Regions from separate parts of the Pseudoduganella sp. SL102 genome, predicted to be linked through region 2. Evidence: riboswitches for the same ligand, from Rfam matches in the RefSeq annotation. Region 2 holds a riboswitch; each other region holds the start of a gene.
What was found. Region 2 has a riboswitch for cobalamin ahead of OU994_RS27760 (TonB-dependent receptor). Riboswitches for the same ligand answer to the same signal wherever they lie in the genome.

Region 1: another riboswitch for cobalamin. It lies ahead of OU994_RS12150 (cobaltochelatase subunit CobN); the one in region 2 lies ahead of OU994_RS27760 (TonB-dependent receptor).
Region 3: another riboswitch for cobalamin. It lies ahead of OU994_RS05545 (TonB-dependent receptor domain-containing protein); the one in region 2 lies ahead of OU994_RS27760 (TonB-dependent receptor).

Annotation. Positions count from the first base shown of each region.
Region 1 is NZ_CP115554.1:2,839,988-2,846,442, forward strand. It holds gene OU994_RS12130 (EAL domain-containing protein) at 1-322, opposite strand, end outside; gene OU994_RS12135 (ABC transporter ATP-binding protein) at 641-1,381, shown strand; gene OU994_RS12140 (DUF3526 domain-containing protein) at 1,378-2,856, shown strand; gene OU994_RS12145 (DUF3526 domain-containing protein) at 2,853-4,214, shown strand; cobalamin riboswitch at 4,240-4,464, shown strand; gene OU994_RS12150 (cobaltochelatase subunit CobN) at 4,540-6,455, shown strand, end outside.
Region 2 is NZ_CP115554.1:6,559,528-6,565,982, forward strand. It holds gene OU994_RS27755 (PEP-CTERM sorting domain-containing protein) at 1-2,476, opposite strand, end outside; gene OU994_RS27760 (TonB-dependent receptor) at 2,922-4,955, opposite strand; cobalamin riboswitch at 5,155-5,379, opposite strand; tRNA gene OU994_RS27765 (tRNA-Thr) at 5,836-5,911, opposite strand; gene OU994_RS27770 (class 1 fructose-bisphosphatase) at 6,058-6,455, opposite strand, start outside.
Region 3 is NZ_CP115554.1:1,312,706-1,319,160, reverse strand. It holds gene OU994_RS05575 (phosphoethanolamine transferase) at 1-343, opposite strand, end outside; gene OU994_RS05570 (sensor histidine kinase) at 422-1,768, opposite strand; gene OU994_RS05565 (response regulator transcription factor) at 1,761-2,444, opposite strand; gene cobT (nicotinate-nucleotide--dimethylbenzimidazole phosphoribosyltransferase) at 2,486-3,577, shown strand; gene OU994_RS05555 (adenosylcobinamide-GDP ribazoletransferase) at 3,580-4,344, shown strand; gene OU994_RS05550 (histidine phosphatase family protein) at 4,365-4,910, shown strand; cobalamin riboswitch at 5,009-5,245, shown strand; gene OU994_RS05545 (TonB-dependent receptor domain-containing protein) at 5,320-6,455, shown strand, end outside.

The DNA of each region.
Region 1 (6,455 bases), 3.7 Mb from region 2:
CGTCGTCATGGATGGCGTCGATCACCACGTTGGTCCAGAACCGCGTGCCATCCTTGCGCAGGCGCCAGCCTTCGGCCTCGAAGCGCGATTCGGCGCGGGCCGTGGCCAGCGCCTTCTGCGGCAGCCCCGCCGCGCGGTCCGCTTCGCTGTAGAACACGGCGAAGTTGCGGCCCACGATCTCGTCCGCCCGGTAACCCTTGGCGCGCTCGGCGCCGGCATTCCAGTTGACGACATTGCCGTCGGTATCGAGCAGGTAGATCGCGTAGTCGACCACGCTCTGCACCAGCAGGCGGTAGATCAGATCGGAAGATGGGGCAGTCATCGCGTTCACATGAAGGAGTACATGAGGGAGTACATGAGGAAGTACATGAGTGAGTACATGAGTGAGTACGTGAGGAAGAACAGGCGCGGCCGGCGGCGTGAACGGCACCGGACCGGGCCTGTCCAGTGCAGGCAGACTATACCTTAGTTAATGCTATCAGGAAACAACCAGTTGTCCTCGACAGTTGCAAATTTGCCTGAACAGATTGGCAACGAGAATGATAATGAATTATCATCTTGAGCGATCATCGTGAATGATCGACCGGGTCTTGTCGCCGATGCATCGTCGGTCCCCCTCCGCAATCGAAAGGAACATCGTTTGAATATCGCAAGCATCCACGGCGGCGGCCACGTGCTCGACGCCACGGCGGTCGTCGCAGGCTATGGCGGCAAAACCATCCTGCAGCGGCTCGACCTGCACATCCGCGCCGGCGAAATCTATGCGCTGCTCGGCGCCAACGGCGCCGGCAAGACCACGACACTGAGCCTGTTCCTGGGGTTCGTCACGCCGAGCGCCGGGCGGGTGCGGGTGCACGGCATCGATCCGGTCACGCAACCGGATGAAGCGCGGCGCCACCTGGCCTACATCCCGGAGAACGTGGCGCTGTACGAACACCTCACCGCGCGCGAGAACGTGGCTTACCTGCTCGACCTGGCGGGGCAGGGCGGCGATCCCGGCGCGATCGACGCGGCGCTGGCGGCGGCCGGGCTGGCGGCGGCGGCGTACGACCGCCGCGTGGCGGGCTTTTCAAAGGGCATGCGGCAGAAGGTGGCGATCGCCCTGGCGCTGGCCCGGCGGGTGCCGGCGCTGCTGCTGGACGAGCCCACCTCGGGCCTGGACCCGCAGGCCACGGCCGAGTTCAACCGCCTGCTGGGCGTGCTGCGCGAACAGGGCGTGGCCGTGCTGATGGTGACGCACGACCTGCTCAGCGCCGCCGACGTGGCCGACCGCATCGGCTTCCTCGACGCCGGCTGCCTGCTCGAAGAAGTGGGCGCGGCCGGTGCCGACCGCTTCGACGTGCGCGCGCTGCACCGCCGCTACGGCGGCCAGGCGGCATGAGCGCCGTGCTGGGCGCCGCAACCGGCGCGGCCACGGTTGCGACCCGGAACGTCATCGCACGCATCGCACGCGAGGAATGGCGCGCATTGTTCCGCGACCGGGCCGCGGTGGCCGGCATCGCGCTGCTGACGGTCCTGATGCTGGTGGCGGCGCTGACCGCGCACGAGCACCGGCGCGCGGCCGATGCGGAGCGCGCCCGCTACCAGGCGCAGGCCAACGATGAATTCGAGGCCCAGCCGGACCGGCACCCGCACCGCATGGTGCATTACGGGCACTTCGTGTTCCGGCCCGTCAATCCGCTGGCCGCGTTCGATCCGGGTATCGACGGCTTCACGGGCAACACGCTGTTCCTCGAAGGGCACCGGCAGAACAGCGCCAATTTCGGCGACGTGCGGCAAACCTCGCTGCTGCTGCGCTTCGGGCAGCTGACGCCGGCGTTCGTGCTGCAGGTGCTGGCGCCGCTGCTGCTGGTGTTCTTCGGGCATGCGGCCGTGGCGCGCGAACGCGAGTCGGGCACCTTGCGCGTGCTGCTCGCGCAGGGCGTGCGCAGCCGGCAACTGGTGCTGGGCAAGCTGCTGGCGCTGGGCGGATTCGCCGGGCTGGTGCTGCTGCCCGCGCTGGCCGCGCTGGTCTGGTTCGCGCTGGACGGCCACGCGCCCTGGCCGCTGGCCGTGGCGCTGGCCGCCGGCTACACCGGCTGGCTGCTGCTGTGGGTCCTCGGCGTGGTGCTGGTGTCGATGTGCGTGGCGCGCGGGCGCGATGCGCTGCTGGTGCTGCTGACGGCATGGGCCGTGATCGTGATCCTGCTGCCGCGCTGGGTGCCCGACATGGCCAACCACGCGGTGGCGCTGCCGACCCGTTTCGAGGACGCCATCCACGTGCAGCGCGAATACCTGGCGCTGGGCGATTCGCACAACCCGAACGATCCGGCATTCACCTCCTTCCGCGACAGGCTGCTGAAGCAATATGGCGTGACGCGCATCGAAGACCTGCCGGTCAACTTCAAGGGCCTGGTGGGCATGGAAGGGGAGCGCAAGTCGAGCGAGCTGTTCGACCGCTACGCCGCGGCCGCGTTCGACCGGCAGGAACGGCAGGGCGAGATCATCGATGCCTTCGGCTGGGCCAGCCCGGCGCTGGCGCTGCGGCGCCTGTCGATGGCGGCGGCCGGGACCGACCTGGCCAGCTACCGTTCGTTCCTGGAGCAGGGCGAGCGCTATCGCTACGCGCTGATCCAGGGCCTGAACCGCATCCAGGTGGAGCGGCTGGCCTATGCCGACGACATCGACCGGAGCAAGGATAACCGCGTGTCGCGAGACCATTGGCGGGAGTTCCCGGAATTCCAGTATGAAGCGGCGCCGGTGGCCACCACGCTGCGGCGCGTGGCTCCGGCGGCCGGCGTGCTGGCCCTGTGGCTGGCCGCACTGGGCACGCTGGCCTGGGTGCTGGCGGGCCGGCTGGGGAGGATCGCGCGATGAACTGGCTTGCCCACGAAATGCGGCTGGTGCTGCGCTCGCGGCTGTCCGCCTGCGCCTTGCTGCTGCTGTTGCTGCTGTCCGCGCTGGCTGTCTGGTCGGGCATGCGGGAAGTCGAACGCCAGCGGCAGACCATCGCCCGCCTGGCGCCGCTGCATGAACAGGACGTGGCCGCGCTGGCGGCGCGCTACCCGGACAGCAAGGATGCCGGCAATCCGGCCTACTACACGTTCTACAACACATGGGATCCGCCATCGGCCGCGGCGTTCCTGGCGCTGGGCCTGCGCGACGTGGCGCCGTACGTCCTGCGCATCCGCGCGCTGGGATTGCAGGCCCAGCTCTACGAAGGCGAGACGTTCAATCCGGAAGTGGCGCTGCCGGGCCGCTTCGACTTCGCCTTCGTGCTGATCTACCTGGCGCCGCTGTTCGCGATCGCGCTGCTGCACGACCTGGTGTCGGGCGAGCGGCAGACGGGCCGGCTGCGGCTCCTGCTGGCGATGCCCGACGCGGGGCGGCTGTGGCGGCGCCGCGCCGGCTTGCGCTATGCGTTGCTGTTCGCCTGCCTGGCCGCGCCGGCGTGCGTGGGCGCGGCATTGTCCGGCACCGGCATCGTGGCGACCGGCATCGTGCTGGCGGTGACGGCGGCCTGCCTGGCCTTCTGGACCGGCCTGTCGCTGCTGGTCGCCTCGCTGCACTGGCGCTCCGTGACCAACGCCACCGTGCTGATGGGAGCCTGGGCCGTGCTCACGCTGGTGCTGCCGGCACTGGCCAACGTGGCGCTGATCCGGGCGATCCCCGTGCACCAGGGCGTCGACCTGATGCTGGCCCAGCGTCAGGTCGTGCATGGCGCCTGGGAACTGCCGCGCGAAGAAACCATGCGCAAGTTCGTTGCCAGCCATCCGGAATGGAAGGACCACACCGCCGTACCGGGCAGGTTCCACTGGAAGTGGTACTTCGCCTTCCACCAGGTGGGCGACGAGAGCGTGGCCGGCGCGGCGCGCGACTATCGCGGCGGACTGCTGGCGCGGCAGGCATGGACGGGCCGGCTCGGCTGGCTGCTGCCGGGCGTGGGCGCGCAGGCCGTGCTGCACCGGCTCGCCGGCACGGACCTGCCGGCGCAACTGGCGTACCAGGACGCGATCGCGGCGTTCCACCGGCAGATCCGCACGTTCTACTATCCCTACCTGTTCAACGACCGCCCGTTCGGCACGGCCGATTTCGCCAGGCAGCCCGGGTTCGTGCCGCGCGTGCCGGACGGGATGCCCGGCCGGGATGGCCTGGCCGCCCTGCTTGCCCTGTTCGTGCTGGCGGGGGCCGTGCAGCTGGCGGGCCTGTGGCGGCTGGGCCGCTTGCGGATGTGACAAAGCGGCAGCCTTGCATGTAGAATCCGGCGCTTGAGCAAACGGTGCCTTCCTGCCAGCCGGCCGGAGGGTGAAACGGGAAGCCGGTGACGCGCGGGATGACCATCCTCCGCCAGTCCGGCGCAGCCCCCGCTGCTGTAAGCCTGACGAACCGGCGCCACCGCCACTGTGTCGAGACACGACACGGGAAGGCACGCACCGGCCAGAATGACGGCAAGCCAGAAGACCGGCCGTTTGCAATGATGTGCCGGATCCCGGGGTGTGGGCCGGCCTGTTGCGTATTCATGGCCGGCCCTCGCGGGCACGGCCGGACCGGTCGGATCAATTGAGCATTTCCCCACTCGTGCGCGCCCTGGCCGCGCTGCTGTGCATCCTGGCCTGCGCGCGCGGCCAGGCCGCCGTGCTGTTCGGCATCGTCACCGAGCGCGCCGCGCCCGTCGCGATCGAGGCGGCGCACCGCCACCTGGCCCTGCATCCGCAAGACCGTATCGACTTGCGCACCCCGGCGCAATGGATGGCGCTGGGCGAGCGCGACATGGCGCGGCTGGTCGGCGGCGCCGATACCATCCTGGCCGTGTCGCTGTTCGGCGATCCGGCCCACCGCCTGAAGACCGCGCTGGCCCGCCATGCGAAACCGCGCACGGCGGTGCTGGCCTTCAACGGCGAGGCCAGCCTCAGCCTGATGACCCGCGATGGCCATGGCGCGCTGCGCGATTTCCCTGCCGATACGCTGCGCGACCTGTCGGCGGAAAAACCGTCGCCCGCCGCGCTGCGGGCCGCGCAGGCGCATCCTGCCGCACCGCATTGGCTGGCCGCGCGCCGGCTTTGGCAGGCCGGCGGTGTCGGCAATACCGCGGCGCTGTTCGGCCACCGGCTGCACCCGGCCACGCCGCTGGCCAGCGCACAGGCGGAACCGACGCTGCGCGTGCGCGTGGGCCGGCGCGAACTGGCCGACGCGGCAGCCTGGGGCCATGGCGCGCAGCTGGGCTTGACGGCACGGCCGGCCGTGGTGGTGCTGGACCTGTCGAACATGGATGCGGCCGTGCCGGCCGCCGTGTGCGCGCGCATCGAGGCCGGCGGCCAGCCGTGCGTGCAGGTGCTCACGCGCTGGGGCGGCGCGTCGCGCGAGGCGCTGGAACGCCTGCCCGAGCTGGTTGCGCCGGCCCGGCCGGCGGCACTGGTGGTGCTGCAGGATTTCGTGGTCGGCGCGGCCGAGGGGCGCGAAGCCGTCGCCGAAGCGCTGAAGCGCCTCGATATTCCCGTGTTCAAGGGGATCCGGCTGTCCGACCGCACGGCGCTGCAGTGGCGCCTGTCGCCGGACGGCCTGCCGCCCGATTCGGTGCAGTACCGCGTGGCGCTGCCGGAATTGCAGGGCATCGGCCAGCCGATCGTGGTGGCCGCCCTGGGCCAGGCGCAGCGCGACCGGCTGACCGGCATCGAGAACCGTCCGCCGGTCATGCTCGATGCCGAGGCGGCGCGGCTGGCGGCGCGCGTCAACCGCTGGCTGGCGCTGCGCGACAAGCCGAACCGCGACAAGCGCGTGGCGCTGATCTACTACAACCACCCGCCGGGCCGCCAGAACATCGGCGCCGACAACCTGGACGTGCCGGCTTCGCTGTTCGACATGCTCCATGCGCTGAAGGACGCCGGCTATACGGTGGGCGAGCTGCCCGCGTCGCCCGAGGCGCTGCTCGACCGGATCATGGCGCAGGGCGTCAACCTGCCGGAAGACCGCGGCGCGCTGCGCGAGCTGGCTGGCACGGTGAACACCGTGAGCGCGGCGGACTATGCGGCATGGTTCGCCACCCTGTCGCCGCGGGTGCAGCGTGAGATGACCAGCGGCCTGCTGGGCCGCCTGCATGCGGACGTACTGGACGCGGAGAAGGCCGGCGAATGGCTGCTGGGCCGCAAGCAGGTCGACGTGATCGTCAAGGAATTGCAGCATCTCGTGGAAGGCGCCGATCACCCGCGGCGCGAGGCGGCGATGCGCGACCTCGAAGCGCTGGGCGAGGGTTACCGCGCCTGCCTCGACGTGCGGGCGGCGCGCCGCTGCGCCGGGCTGGATGCACTCAACCGCAAGGTCGCCGGCTATGGCATCGAGGGCCTGAAAGGGTGGGGCGCCGCGCCCGGCAGGATCATGGTCGACCAGGGCCGGATGCTGGTGCCGGGCCTGGTGTTCGGCAATGTGTTCATCGGCCCGCAGCCGCCGCGCGGCTGGGAAGTGGACGAGGAACTGCTGCA
Region 2 (6,455 bases):
GCATGGCATCGGCCCCGCCGCCCGCTCCCGCCGTGGCCGAACCGGAGCCCTGGCCGCCGGCGCCGCCATAGGCGCCCACGATGGCGCTTACGGCGTAGGCCGCACGGTTGTCGGACAGTGTCAGACGGGAACTTGCCAGGCCGCCGGGGGCGGCGAAGCCATCCTCGCTGCCGCCGCCCTGGCCGCCAAAGGCGTTCTGCTCGAGTCTCAGCACGCCGCCGCCGATGCCCCCGACGGCATCGGTCAACACCGCCGCCCCACCGATACCGCCCGCCGCGCCCTGCTGCCCGAAGCCGCCGGTCCCGCCGGTCGCCCTGGCACTGACGAAAACTTCTTCCCCGCCGCTGACGCCCCTGGCGACCGCGCCGGCACCGCCGCCCGCCCCGGCCTGGTTGCCGCTGCCGCTGCCATTGCCGCCGGCACCGCCGCTGGCGCTGGCGATACTGGTGATGTAGCCATTGCTGCCGCCGGTACTGGTCGCAGTGCTGCTGGCCTGGCCCTGCCCGCCCCTGGCACCGTTGCCCGACAGATGGCTGCCGCCATTGCCGCCGTACCCCTCCGCCCTCGCACTCATGGAGCGCTCCGTCGAGCCCTGGATCGTGGCCGTGCCCAGCGCTCCCGCAGTGGCCGTGCCGACGCCGGCGGAAGCACCGCCGCCGCCAGCGTTGCCGCCGGCACCACCGGTTGCCGTCGCTACCAGTCCCAGGCCTTCACCCGCGCCGCTGGCGTTTGTCAGCGTAACGTCGGCAATACCGGCCTCGCCGGCCATGCCATCGGCGCTGTCGCCACCGCGGCCACCGCGACCGTTCAGCTGGACCGTCAGGGCGCCACTGGTGCCGCCGCGGGCGTTGTCGACCAGCGTGACGCCGCGGCCCGCGCCACCATCCGCGCCACTGCTGCCCGCACCGCCATCGCCTCCCACGACCGTGGCGGCGACTACCATATTGCCGTCACCCGTGGCTCTCACGGTGGTAGTCGCCGCACCGCCGGCGCCGCCGCGGTTGCCGCTGCCCGAGCCCGCGGCCCCGTTGCCGCCCGTGGCGCTGCCCGACAGTTCCAATGCACCGGGATAGCTCAGCGATGCCGTGGCGCTCGAGGTCGCCGCGCCGCCATCGGCACCATTGCCCCGGCTGCGGCCGGTGCCGCCGTTGCCACCCTGCGCGCTCACCGAGCCATCCATGTTCTGCATGCCGGTGATCGTCAGCGCGGCATCCGCGTTGCCGCCGGCACCAGCGCGGCCCGCCTGGTCACCAACACCAGTCTGGATGCCGCCATCGCCGCCGCGGGCCGCGCTCCTGGCCCGCAACCCGTTCTGCGAGTCGGTCAGCGTCAGCGCCAGCATCGTGCTGGCATCGCCGCCCGCGCCTGCCTGGCCGCTGCCCGTGGCGCCGCCCCGGCCACCGGTGGCCTCGAGTGTACTGTTGAGATAAGTCATGGAGGTACCGGCCGTGTGCCCGGCATGCGCATCGCCGCCCCGGCCGCCATTGCCGCTGGAGGTGGCGTCGCCGCCATGGCCGCCGCGGGCGTTGAGAGCGAGCTGCAACTCGCTGGCGCCGCCGGTATTGGCAAGGGTCAGGCGCGACAGCGCCGCGCCGCCCGCGCCACCATTGCCGGTGAAGGCGGCCCCACCGTTGCCGCCGATGGCGGTCTGGCCCAGATAAAGTTTGCCGCTGGTGCTGCCGCTGACGGCATCGATCGCGCTGGAGGCCGCGCCCGCGCCGCCGTTGCCCGATCCGGTGCCGGGCACGCCGCCGCCCGCGCCGCCGCGCTGGGTGACCGCGACCGACAACAGGCTGTCGCCCGAGCCGGCCGAGCTGCCGGTCGCGCTGGCCGTGGCCTGCCCGCCGGCGGCACCGTTCCCGCCCTTGCCGCCGACCGCTTCCGCCGCGATGTTCACGGTGGCCCCGGCACCGCTGCCGCTGGCCGCTGCCGTCGCCGCGCCGGCCAGCCCGGCGATACCGGCGCCCGACGCGCTGCCGCCATCGCCACCGATGGCCATCGCTTGCGCCACCGCATCGCCATCGCCCTGCCCCTGGGCATCGGCCAGCGCACTGGCGTCGCCGCCGTTGCCGCCCGCCGCGCCGGCACCCGCCGCCGCACCCGTGCCACCGGCACCAGGGATGCCGGCGGCGCCACCGTTCCCGCCGATGGCCCCGGCATTCGCCGTCGCGGCGCCAGAGACGGGCTGTGCCGCCGCAGTCGCGCTTGCGGCGCCGCCTGCACCGCCGGCCCCGGCAGCGCCACCATCCTGCCCTGCGTTGCCGGCAGCGCCATCGCCGCCCTGGCCACCGGCGCCGCCCGTGGCGTTGGCCGTATTGACAGGGCTGTTGTCCGGGCCGGCGACCGCCACCGTGGGCTGGCCGGGTCCTCCCGCCGTGCCGGCCGCGCCAGGGACCGCCCCGGGAGTGCCGGGCGTGCCGGGCGCACCGGTCGTTTCAACCGCATAGGCCTCGCTGATGGCCAGGGAAAGCAGCAACGGCGCAAGCCGCCGTGCGCAAGTCTGGACGGAATGCAGGCAGGAAGACGGGTGCATGGCGAACCCCTTCGGTTTGAGCAGTAACGTGACATGCCGCATGGGGTGCTGCCGTCGCAGCGCCGGCGCCGGGCAAGTTGCGCCGAACACCTGCTGTCCGCTGGGTGTGCTGTCGCGAGTACCACCGAGGATCAGCACGGCCGGGGTGGCACGACGTTGGCGGCGGGGCTCGATGTTCGAAGATTATCGGATCGAGCGGCCTGAAAGTCCTTTGAAGGGCCTGAATCCGCGCTGAATAAAGTCTGGTCACCCGCCCCAAGGCCAGGTCGTTCGTGCGACAGCCGCTGCCGCGACATCGGACCTGGCGGCTTCCCGGAACGCCACATCGGCTGATTCCCTTCCGTGGTCATCCTTCGCGCGCAGCCTCGCCCACGGCGACAGCGGCGATTCAGAACCGGTGCGTCAGCGACACCCGGAACGAACGCGACTCGATCGGATGGAAGTGGATGTCTTCGGCCGGCTCCGCCTCGCCAGACAGCCGCGACTCATAGAAATAGTCGATCGCCGATGCGCTCCGGTTGGCCAGGTTGAATGCTTCGAGCTCGATCTGGGTCGCCTTGCCGATCCGGTAGCCAATGCGGCCGTTCAGCGTCGTCGTCGCCCTGGAGCGCACGCTGTTATCTTCGATCAGCGGGCGCGGGCCGAACCAGCGCAGGCGCAGGGCACCGGACCATGGCCCGGCCGGCGTTACCGTCGCGGCGAACTGGGCCACACCCTCGACCGCGCCCGGAATCCGGTCGCCTGCCGGATCCTGGTCGCGGAAGCGTGCCCGCGCATAGGCGATATCCGCGTCCAGCGACAGCCATTTCACCGGCTTGTAGTAGTTGGAGAACTCAATGCCGTAGCGGCGGCTCGGGCGCCCCGCCTCGGTCGTGCCGGCGTCGCCCACGAACAGCAGTTCGGAATCCATGTCGAGGCGGTACAGCGACAGCGACGATTGCAGGCCCTGCACCCATTCGGTACGCACGCCCAGGTCCAGGCCCCGCGTGCGGGCCAGCGGCGTGACGCGATCGGCCTGCTCGCCCGTCTTCGGATCGACCGCGATCACGGTGCCGCGCGCGTCGTTGCTGTGGAAGCCAGTGCCGGCATTGACATAGAACTCGGTCCGCGCCCATGGTCCGAAGATCAAGCCGGCACTCGGCGACAGGATATTGTCGTTGGCGGTGCCGGCATTGGCCGCATTGTCGCCGTGGACGTCGAATCGATAACGGTCCGCCCGCAGTCCCGCTACCGTGCGGAACGCGGGATTCCACCGGGTCTGGTTTTCCACGTACAGCGCCCCGCTGGTCTCGACGATATGGTCTTCACGCGTGGTGCCGATCACCTGGCGTGCCTTCGTGTGGTACAGGCCGTTGTGGATGTTGTCGTTCTGCGCGGTGAGACCGACCGTGGTGGTCGACGTCATGCCGCCCCGATGGTGATGCCAGGAATAGCTGGCGTCGAAGCCGGACGTCACGCGCCGGTCCGGCTGCGCGAACTGGTCGCCATTGACTGGATCGTCCAGGAAGTAGGTGAAATTCGAAAACAGTTCCAGGCGGTTCGCGATCACATATGCGGATATCCTGGCGCTGGTGTCATCGTCGCTGCGCTGCCATTTGCCGGACAGGCTGTAGCGGTGCGCGCTGCCGCCATCGGCAGGGTCGATCGCATCGAAGCGGCCCAGCGTACCGCTGTCGACGGCGCGCTGCGGGATCTGGTCGGTGGCGTTCCACTTGGCGCGGTACGCCATTGCGGTAACCGAGTAGCCATTGTTCTCGAAGCCTTCGCTGTAGCGCAGCACCCCGTTCACCTTGCGATAGTCGTCGCCGCGCGTGAAGGGGCCATCGTTGTGCATCGTCTCCAGTCCGTACAGCAGGTTGCCATTGCCGACTTCAGGCGAACCGGCGATCATCGCGCGGCCATAGCCGTTCTGGCCAGCGGTGAAATTGGCAATGCCGGACGTGAGCCGATTCACGTAGGTGAGTTCGGTGGCGCCAGCGGAAGAGAAATCGCCCGATGTGGCCGAATACGGGCCTTTCTTGAAGTCGAGCCGCCCGGCCAGTTCCGGGATCACGAAGTTCAGGTCCGTCCAGCCCTGCCCGTGGGCATGGCTGCGCTGGTTGACGGGCATGCCGTCGACAGTCGTGCGCAGGTCGGTGCCGTGATCGAGGTTGAAGCCACGCAGGTAGAACTGGTTGGCCTTGCCCTCCCCGCTGTGCTGGCTTACCACCAGCCCCGGCGTGGCTTCCAGCAGTTCGCCGGGCCGGTAGGTGGTGCGGGCCTGCAACTGGCTCTGCGTCACCGTGCCCGCGGCAGCGGAATCGGCTTCGCCGAGCTGGCTGATGCGCGAACCATCGACCAGCACGCGCTGGAAGGGTGGATCGTCCGCATGGGCGGAAAACGACAGGACGGCAAGCACGACGGGCAGGAGCCGGGTGTTCATCGGAGGGATTTTCATGGGGACGGATCGCGGCAAAATTAATATTCAAGCAATACAAAAAGGCCATGCCCGGCGACGCGAAGCAATCACGGCACGTTTCTGGCCAAGCGCGCGAACGCACGAAGCACGCAACGTCACGCGTCGTTACCGCCAGACTGGAAAACAAACGAACCGCCAACAGGCAAAACCACTCCCCGGGTTTTGCACATGCATCGTGACCGGCCGGTCTTCTGGCTCGCCCTCATCCTTCCCGGTTCCTGCCTTCCCGCGCTGGCGTGACCAGATGCAGTGGCGTTGAACCGGTTCGTCAGGCTTACAGCAGCGGGGGCTGCGCCGGAGTGGCGGGGATGGATATCCGCGCGTCACCGGCTTCCCGTTTAACCCTGCCATCGGTCGATGGCAGGACACCGTTCACACAAGCGCAGGATTCTACAGCCAAGCCCGGGCGCCTGTCATTGCCAGGTACGGACACGCACTGCGCAGTAAGAGCTGTCCCTTGGATGTGAAATTGATCCTTGATGCCTCGGCACCATTGGGCGGAGGGAGCGGAATGCGGGTTGCCGCACATGGTGCGTCAGCTGCTGCGATTGAATCGCGCCTTGCGGAGATCATGAACAGCGCCGGGCTGCGGCGTCGAGCAGGCCAGTGCCTGCCTGGCCACGGGTCGACCCGCCATGCGCCAAATGAAGATGGATTCGACGTCGCAGTCGACGATGGCACTACCTGGACCGACGCGGAGCAAGCCAGGACAAGCGATGATTCGAGCCGGGAAACAGGCAGCATGGGTCATGCCGGGTTACATGGCGGTACTTGATCATGAGCCGTCGAAAAAACAAAAGGGCTGCACGAAAAATCGTGCAACCCTTTGTTTTACTGCCAATCTTGGTGCCGCTGACCGGAATCGAACTGGTGACCTTCGCATTACGAATGCGCTGCTCTACCGACTGAGCTACAGCGGCTAAACCTGTAGAAATCTGTACTAGATGCTGTACTACTTGTTTAACCTGTCTTCCGCTGCACATGAAGCGCTGCGAAAGAGGCCACATTATAGCAACGGTTTTTACAGTTGACTAGGGTCTCTTTTCGAAATTCTTGTGCCGAAAGATTACGCCGTACCTTCGTGGTGATAGCCGGTGACCACCGCCACTTCATCGCGCGAGCCCAGGAACACAGGCACGCGCTGGTGCAGCGTGGTCGGCTGGATGTCCAGGATGCGGTGCTTGCCGTCGGTGGCCATGCCGCCGGCCTGCTCGACGATGAAGGCCATCGGGTTGGCTTCGTACATCAGGCGCAGCTTGCCTGGCTTGCTGGGGTCGCGCACATCCGCCGGGTACATGAAGATGCCGCCGCGGTTGAGGATGCGGTGCACGTCGGCCACCATCGAGGCGATCCAGCGCATGTTGAAGTCGGCGCCGCGCGGGCCCGTGCTGCCGGCCAGCAGTTCGCCAATGTAGCGCTGCACCGGCGGCTGCCAGTGGCGCTGGTTCGACATGTTGATGGCGA
Region 3 (6,455 bases), 2.2 Mb from region 2:
GCGCTTCCCGGGCATCCGTCTCGACCACGTTCTGCACCATCGACGCATCGATCGCCACGCCGTAGCGGTTCATGAAATACGAGGCAAGCGACGCTCCCAGGAACAGCGCAGTCAGCACCGGCTTGATGACGAAGCGGAAATTGACGAGCGTGAGTACCGCATTGAACAGCAGCACCAGGGCGGCAAACGCCCCCAGGTACACCGGCAGGTTGCCGAGCCGTATGCCGCCAGTCGCCGAAAAGAACGTCCTCCAGAAACTGGCGTTATAGGCCAGCACCAGGAACGTGGAAGCGCCCAGCGTCAACATGGAGGCGCCGATGCGCGGCAGGGTTGAAATCTTCACCGTTGAAACTCCGGAATCGAAGCGTCAACGATACCGCCATGCAAGTAAACGTCGCGTCAAACACCTGTTAAAGATGAGTTAACGTGCCTCGTCGACGGTTCGACCCGGCAGAGCGGGAAAGCGGATCTCGATACTGCTGCCCGCGGCGCTCTCCCTGAGCACCAGCGTGGCGCCGAGGTGAGCGCAGACCCGCTGCACCAGCCCCAGTCCAAGCCCGGTGCCGGACGAGCCCCGCGCATCCGCCGGAATCGGTTCGCCACGCAAGCGCGCCCGCGCGGCTGGCGGCAAGCCGGGTCCGGTATCTTCGACGATCACGCTGCGCCCTTTCAGCCGCACTGCCACATGGCCGTGCTCCGTGTACTGGCAGGCGTTGCGCACCAGGTTGCCGATCGCAGCCTGCACCAGTTCGCGCACGCCGTGCACGCTGAAATCGGCGCCGCCGCCAAACCGCAGCTGGAGCGGCCGGCTGGCAACCAGTCCCTGGCAGCGCGCCACTTCTTCCAGCGCCAGCGCCTGCGCCGACATCCGCGTCCACTCGAGCCGTTCCGGCGAACGCGCCAGCCGCAGGAGCATCGACGTGATATCGCTGGCATCGCGCGCAGCGCGGTAGATGCGCTCGGCCGGCGCGTGCAGTACCGGATCGTGCTCCGTTCGCGCCAGCAGCACCTCGGCCGCCCCCGCGATTACGGTCAATGGTGTACGCAATTCATGGCTGACGTCACCGGTGAAGAAGCGTTCGCGATCGAGAAACTCCTGCAGCTCGGCCGTATGGCTGGCGATCATCCGCGACAGCAGGCCCAGCTCGTCGCCGCGTTCCTGCAGCGGCAACTCCGCCACCCCCGCGTCCACCGCACCCGCCAGCTCGACGATCGGATTGACGATGCGGTTGCCCAGGAAGCGCCCCAGCAGAACGGCAAAGCCCATGAATCCCAGGAACGCCACCGCGAACATCGAATAGACCACCAGCTCGATCTTTTCATAGGCGCTGTCATGGTCGACCACGGCGAACTCGCCTTCGGCATTCCGGCCCTTCAGCACGTGCAGGTCGACACCGTCGACGGTGACTTCATGCACGCCTTCCTCCAGCGGGCGCAATGAGCGTGGAATACCGTTGCCCAGGTGATAGCTGAGGCCAGCCGGCATCTCCACCGGCAAGCCGCCCGCATGGCGAGGGCCGGCCCACGCCGCCACTTCCTCCAGGCGCTCGTCGACCAGGCGCACTTCGATACCTTCGACGGCCAGCGCGGCGATCACGGCAAAGAATACCGACGATACCGTGGCAAACGTCAGGTATGCCGCGGTGATCCGCTTGCGCAGCGAATCCTCCTTGCGGAGCGAGTGCCCGCTGTGCAGTGTGTCCCCTTTATGCAGCGAGTCCACCTTGTGCAGTGAATTCCCCTTGCGCAGCGGTTCCGTTTCACGCATCGGATTCGACCAGCTTGTAGCCGATCTTCGAGATCGTGTGCAGCATCGGATGCGGGAACGGCTTGTCGAGCGCCTGCCGCAGGGCGTGGATGTGCACGCGCAGCGCGTCGGTATCCGGCGGATTGTCGCCCCACACCTCGTGCAGCACCTGCTCGCGAGACACCACCTTCGGCGCCTCGCGCATCAGCAGCCGCAGGATCGTATACCCGGTTTTCGTCAGCGCCAGCGGGCGGCCGGCACGCTTGGCCTCGAACGTTTCGGTATTGAAGGTCAGGTCGCCGAACGCCAGCACGGCGTTGGCCGCATGGCCGCCTTTGGCCCGCCGCACCAGGGCCTTCAGGCGCACTTCCAGCTCGACCAGGGAAAACGGCTTGACGAGGTAATCGTCGGCGCCGCTGTCGAAACCGGCCACCTTGTCTTCCAGCGTGTCGCGCGCGGTCAGCATCAGCACCGGCATGTCCTTGCGCAGCTCGCCGCGCAGCTTCTGGCACAGGTCCAGGCCATTCAGGCCAGGCAGCATCACGTCCAGCACCACGGCGTCATATTCGTGCTCGGTCGCCAGCGCCAGCCCGCCATAGCCGTTCGAGGCCGAATCCAGCACATAGCCTTTCGGCTCCAGAAAGCCATACAGGTTGGCGACGATGTCGGGGTTGTCTTCGATGATGAGGATGCGCATCGCACCATTATAATTCGCGCTTTCCCCATCGATCGCCAGACATGACCCTGCCCGCCTCCGCGTCCCCGAGCGTGCCAATCGGCGCGCCAGCGCGCGTCCCCTTCAGTGTGCCCGGTGTCGCCTCCACGGCCGATGCGGCGCTGGCCTGCCGCCTCGCGCATGCGATCGACCACAAGACCAAGCCGCCCGGCAGCCTGGGCGTGCTGGAAACCTTGGCGCACCAGGTGGGCATGATCCAGCGCACCACGTCGCCGGCGATCGACGCACCGGCCATCCTCGTCTTCGCCGCCGACCATGGCGTGGTGACCGAAGGCATCTCCGCCTTCCCGCAGGATGTGACGTGGCAGATGGTCGAGAACTTCCTGGCCGGCGGCGCCGCCATCAATGTGTTCGCCGCGCAGAACGGCTGCGCGCTGCAGGTCATCGACGCCGGCGTGGCGCACGACTTCGGCACGCGCGCCGGCCTCACGGATCGCAAGATCGCCGGCGGCACGCGCAACTTCGCGGTGGAGCCGGCCATGACGGCCGAACAATGCGGCCAGGCGCTTGCGCACGGCGCCGCGCTGGTCGACGCACTGCCCGGCAACGTGATCGGCTTCGGCGAAATGGGCATCGGGAACACCACCGCCGCCGCCGCGCTGATGCACAAGCTGACGGGCATTCCAGCCGCTGCCTGCGTGGGCGCCGGCACAGGCCTCGGCCCGGAAGGCGTGCAGCACAAGGGCCGCGTGATCGAAGCCGCCGCCGCGCGCCACGCCACGGCCACGGCGCCGCTGGACGTGCTGGCCACCTTCGGCGGTTTCGAGATCGCCATGATGGCCGGCGCCATGCTGCGCGCGGCCGAGCGCCGCATGGTGCTGCTGATCGACGGGTTCATCGTCACCAGCGCCCTGCTCGTGGCGGCGCGGCTGCAGCCGGCGATCCTCGACTATTGCGTGTTCTCCCATTGCTCGAACGAAAACGGCCACCGCCAGCTCCTTGAAACGCTGGGCGGCAAGCCGCTGCTGCAACTGGACCTGCGCCTGGGCGAAGGCACCGGCAGCGCACTGGCGCTGCCGCTGGTCCATGCCGCCGTCAACTTCCTGAACCGCATGGCCACGTTCGCATCGGCCCAGGTCAGCGGGAAGCACTGACCATGCTGCAGCTGCGGCTGTTCTTCATCGCGCTGCAATTCTTCACACGGCTGCCGATCCCGGCGTGGGTCGGCTTCGAGCCGCACTGGCTGCACCATGCGTCGCGCTACTTCCCGCTCGTCGGCCTGGTGGTCGGCGCCATCGCCGCGGCCATCTACTGGGCCGCCGCGATGGTACTGCCGCCGGCCGTTGCCGTGCTGCTGTCCACCGCGGCTGGCATCTATCTCACGGGAGCATTCCACGAAGACGGCTTTGCCGACACCTGCGACGGCCTGGGCGGCGGCATGACGCGCGAGCGTGCGCTGGAGATCATGAAGGATTCACGGATCGGTGCCTATGGCGCGATCGGCATCCTCCTGATGCTGGCGGTGAAATGCGCCGCGTTGTCCCACCTGCCCCCGCTGGCCACGGTGGCCGCCCTGTGCATCGCCCATCCGCTGTCCCGCCTGATGGCGGCAAGCCTGATCTGGCGCATGGCATACGCGCGTGCCGAAGGCAAGGCCAAGCCGATGGCCCAGCAGATGACGGGCCCCGAATTCGCCATCGCCGCCGCCTGCTGCGTTCCCGCCGTGCTGGCGGCAACGGCGCTGGGCTGGCTGGACTGGCGCGCCATCGCCATCGGCACCGGCGCGATGGTGCTCGTCACGCTGTGGTTCGCCCGCAAGCTGCGGCAACGCCTCGGCGGCTACACCGGCGATGGCCTGGGGGCCGTCCAGCAGCTGGCGGAAATCGCCTTCTATGTGTGCGTGCTGGCGCGGTGGGGCTGACACAAATGGAACTCACGCAGATGAAATTAACTCTCGTGCGCCACCCTCGTCCGGCCGCGGCCGAAGGCATCTGCTATGGCCGCAGCGACCTGCCGGTGGATCCCGATGAGCTGGCGCGCGTGCATGCGGCGCTGCGCGACCTGGGGCTGCCGGGAGACGCCCCGGTGTTTTCCAGCCCGCTGCGCCGTTGCGCCGCCCTCGCCAGCCTGCTGTCGCCCGCCGTGCTGTACGACGCCGACCTGGCTGAAATGGATTTTGGCGACTGGGAAGGCCGCAACTGGAACGATATCCCCCGCGCGCAGGTCGATGCCTGGGCGGCCGACCTGCTGCATGACCGCCCCGGCGGCGGCGAATCCGTGCTCGACGTGGCGCGCCGCGTGGCCGCCGCACTGGCCAGGATCCGCCGGCATGGCAGCGCGCGCGCCATCGTGGTCTGCCATGCCGGCACCATGCGCCTGGCCGCCACGCTGGCCGATGGCGCGCCGCTGGAGCAGGCGGCGCTTGCCGCGGCGTCCCGGCCGCACCGCATCGGCTACGGCGAAGTTGTCCGGCTGGTGTTTTCGTGATGCCTGCAAGCGCTCGATCCCTGCCTGGTACGTGCCTGGTACGTGCCTGGTACGTGCTTTGTACATACTTCGTACGTGCTTGATATTTGCTCCATACCTTATAATTGCGCGGTTTTGGTGCCCGCGCTCGAGTCCTCGAGCGCAGTTAAACGGGAAATACGCAGCCAGGTCTCCTGATCGGCCAACGTATGCTGCCCCCGCAACGGTAAGCAGGCTGCCGCGCGCGAGCAATCGCAGCGCGGCAGCGGTCCGCGACAGCCACTGTGCAATTGCATGGGAAGGCCGGACCGTGATGCCTGCCAGCCCGGATACCGGCCAAACCAGGTGGAGCCGCCCCGTTGCGGAGCGGCTCTGTTCAATCCGGCCTGCGGGGACGTTGGCCGGTTGCTCCACTTTACAAAGATTTGCCATGACCTCTCCTGTTGCATCCCAGGCGGCGCTCGCGTCGCTGGCGCTCGCCATTGCCGCGCCGGCCGTACACGCCCAGGCCACTGCCATCGATTCCATCATCGTCACCGCCACCCGCACGCCGCAACTGGCCAGCGAAGTAATCAGCGACACCGTCACGATCAATGCCGAACAGATCGCCAACTCCGGGGCCGGCTCCATTACCGAACTGCTGCAGCGCCAGCGCGGCATCGAAGTCACCCGTAACGGCGGCCCCGGCGCGGCGTCGAACGTGTTCATCCGCGGTGCCAACGGCAACCAGAGCGTGGTGCTGGTAGACGGCATCCGCATCGCTTCGGCATCGACCGGCTCGGCCAGCTGGAACGGCATTCCCCTGTCGGCCATCGAGCGCATCGAGATCGTCTACGGCCCGCTGTCCACGCTGTACGGAGCCGACGCCATCGGCGGCGTGATCCAGCTGTTCACGAAAAAAGGCGAAGGCGCTCCGGCGATCTCGGCGTCGGTCGGTGGCGGCAGCGACAGGACCTTCGCGGCCGATGCGGCCATTTCCGGCGGCACGGACCAGCTGAGCTACGCGTTCTCCGTCTCGAAGGAACGGTCCGACGGCTTCTCGGCCACGCGCCGGCCCAGCGCCAACTTCGACCCGGACGACGACGGCTACGATCGCAAGGGCGCGGCCGGCCAGGTGGCCTACAAGCTGGCGCCCGGCCATGAGCTGGGCGCGATGTTCCTGTATACCGATACCGAGTCCGACTACGACAGCGCCACCTTCGATGCCTACAGCACGCAAACGGTCAGCAACGTGGGGGTCTACTCGCGCAACCAGTTCCTGCCCTTCTGGACCATGCTGGTGCAGGCTTCGCAATCGCGCGACAAGTCCGGCTCGTTCTACGACGTCGGCCCGTTCGGTTCCAGCCAGATCGATACCACGACCAGCACCTTCACCTTCCAGAACGATTTCCGCATCGGCAGCGACAACCTGCAGGTGCTGTATGAACACCGCAAGGAAGAAGTCGACGGTTCCACCGCGGCGCTGAACCGCACGCGCCACAACAATGCGTTCGCGGCCAACTACAGCCTGAAGCGCGGTGCGCACCTGGCCAGCGTGGGCGTGCGCCACGACGACAACTCGGAATA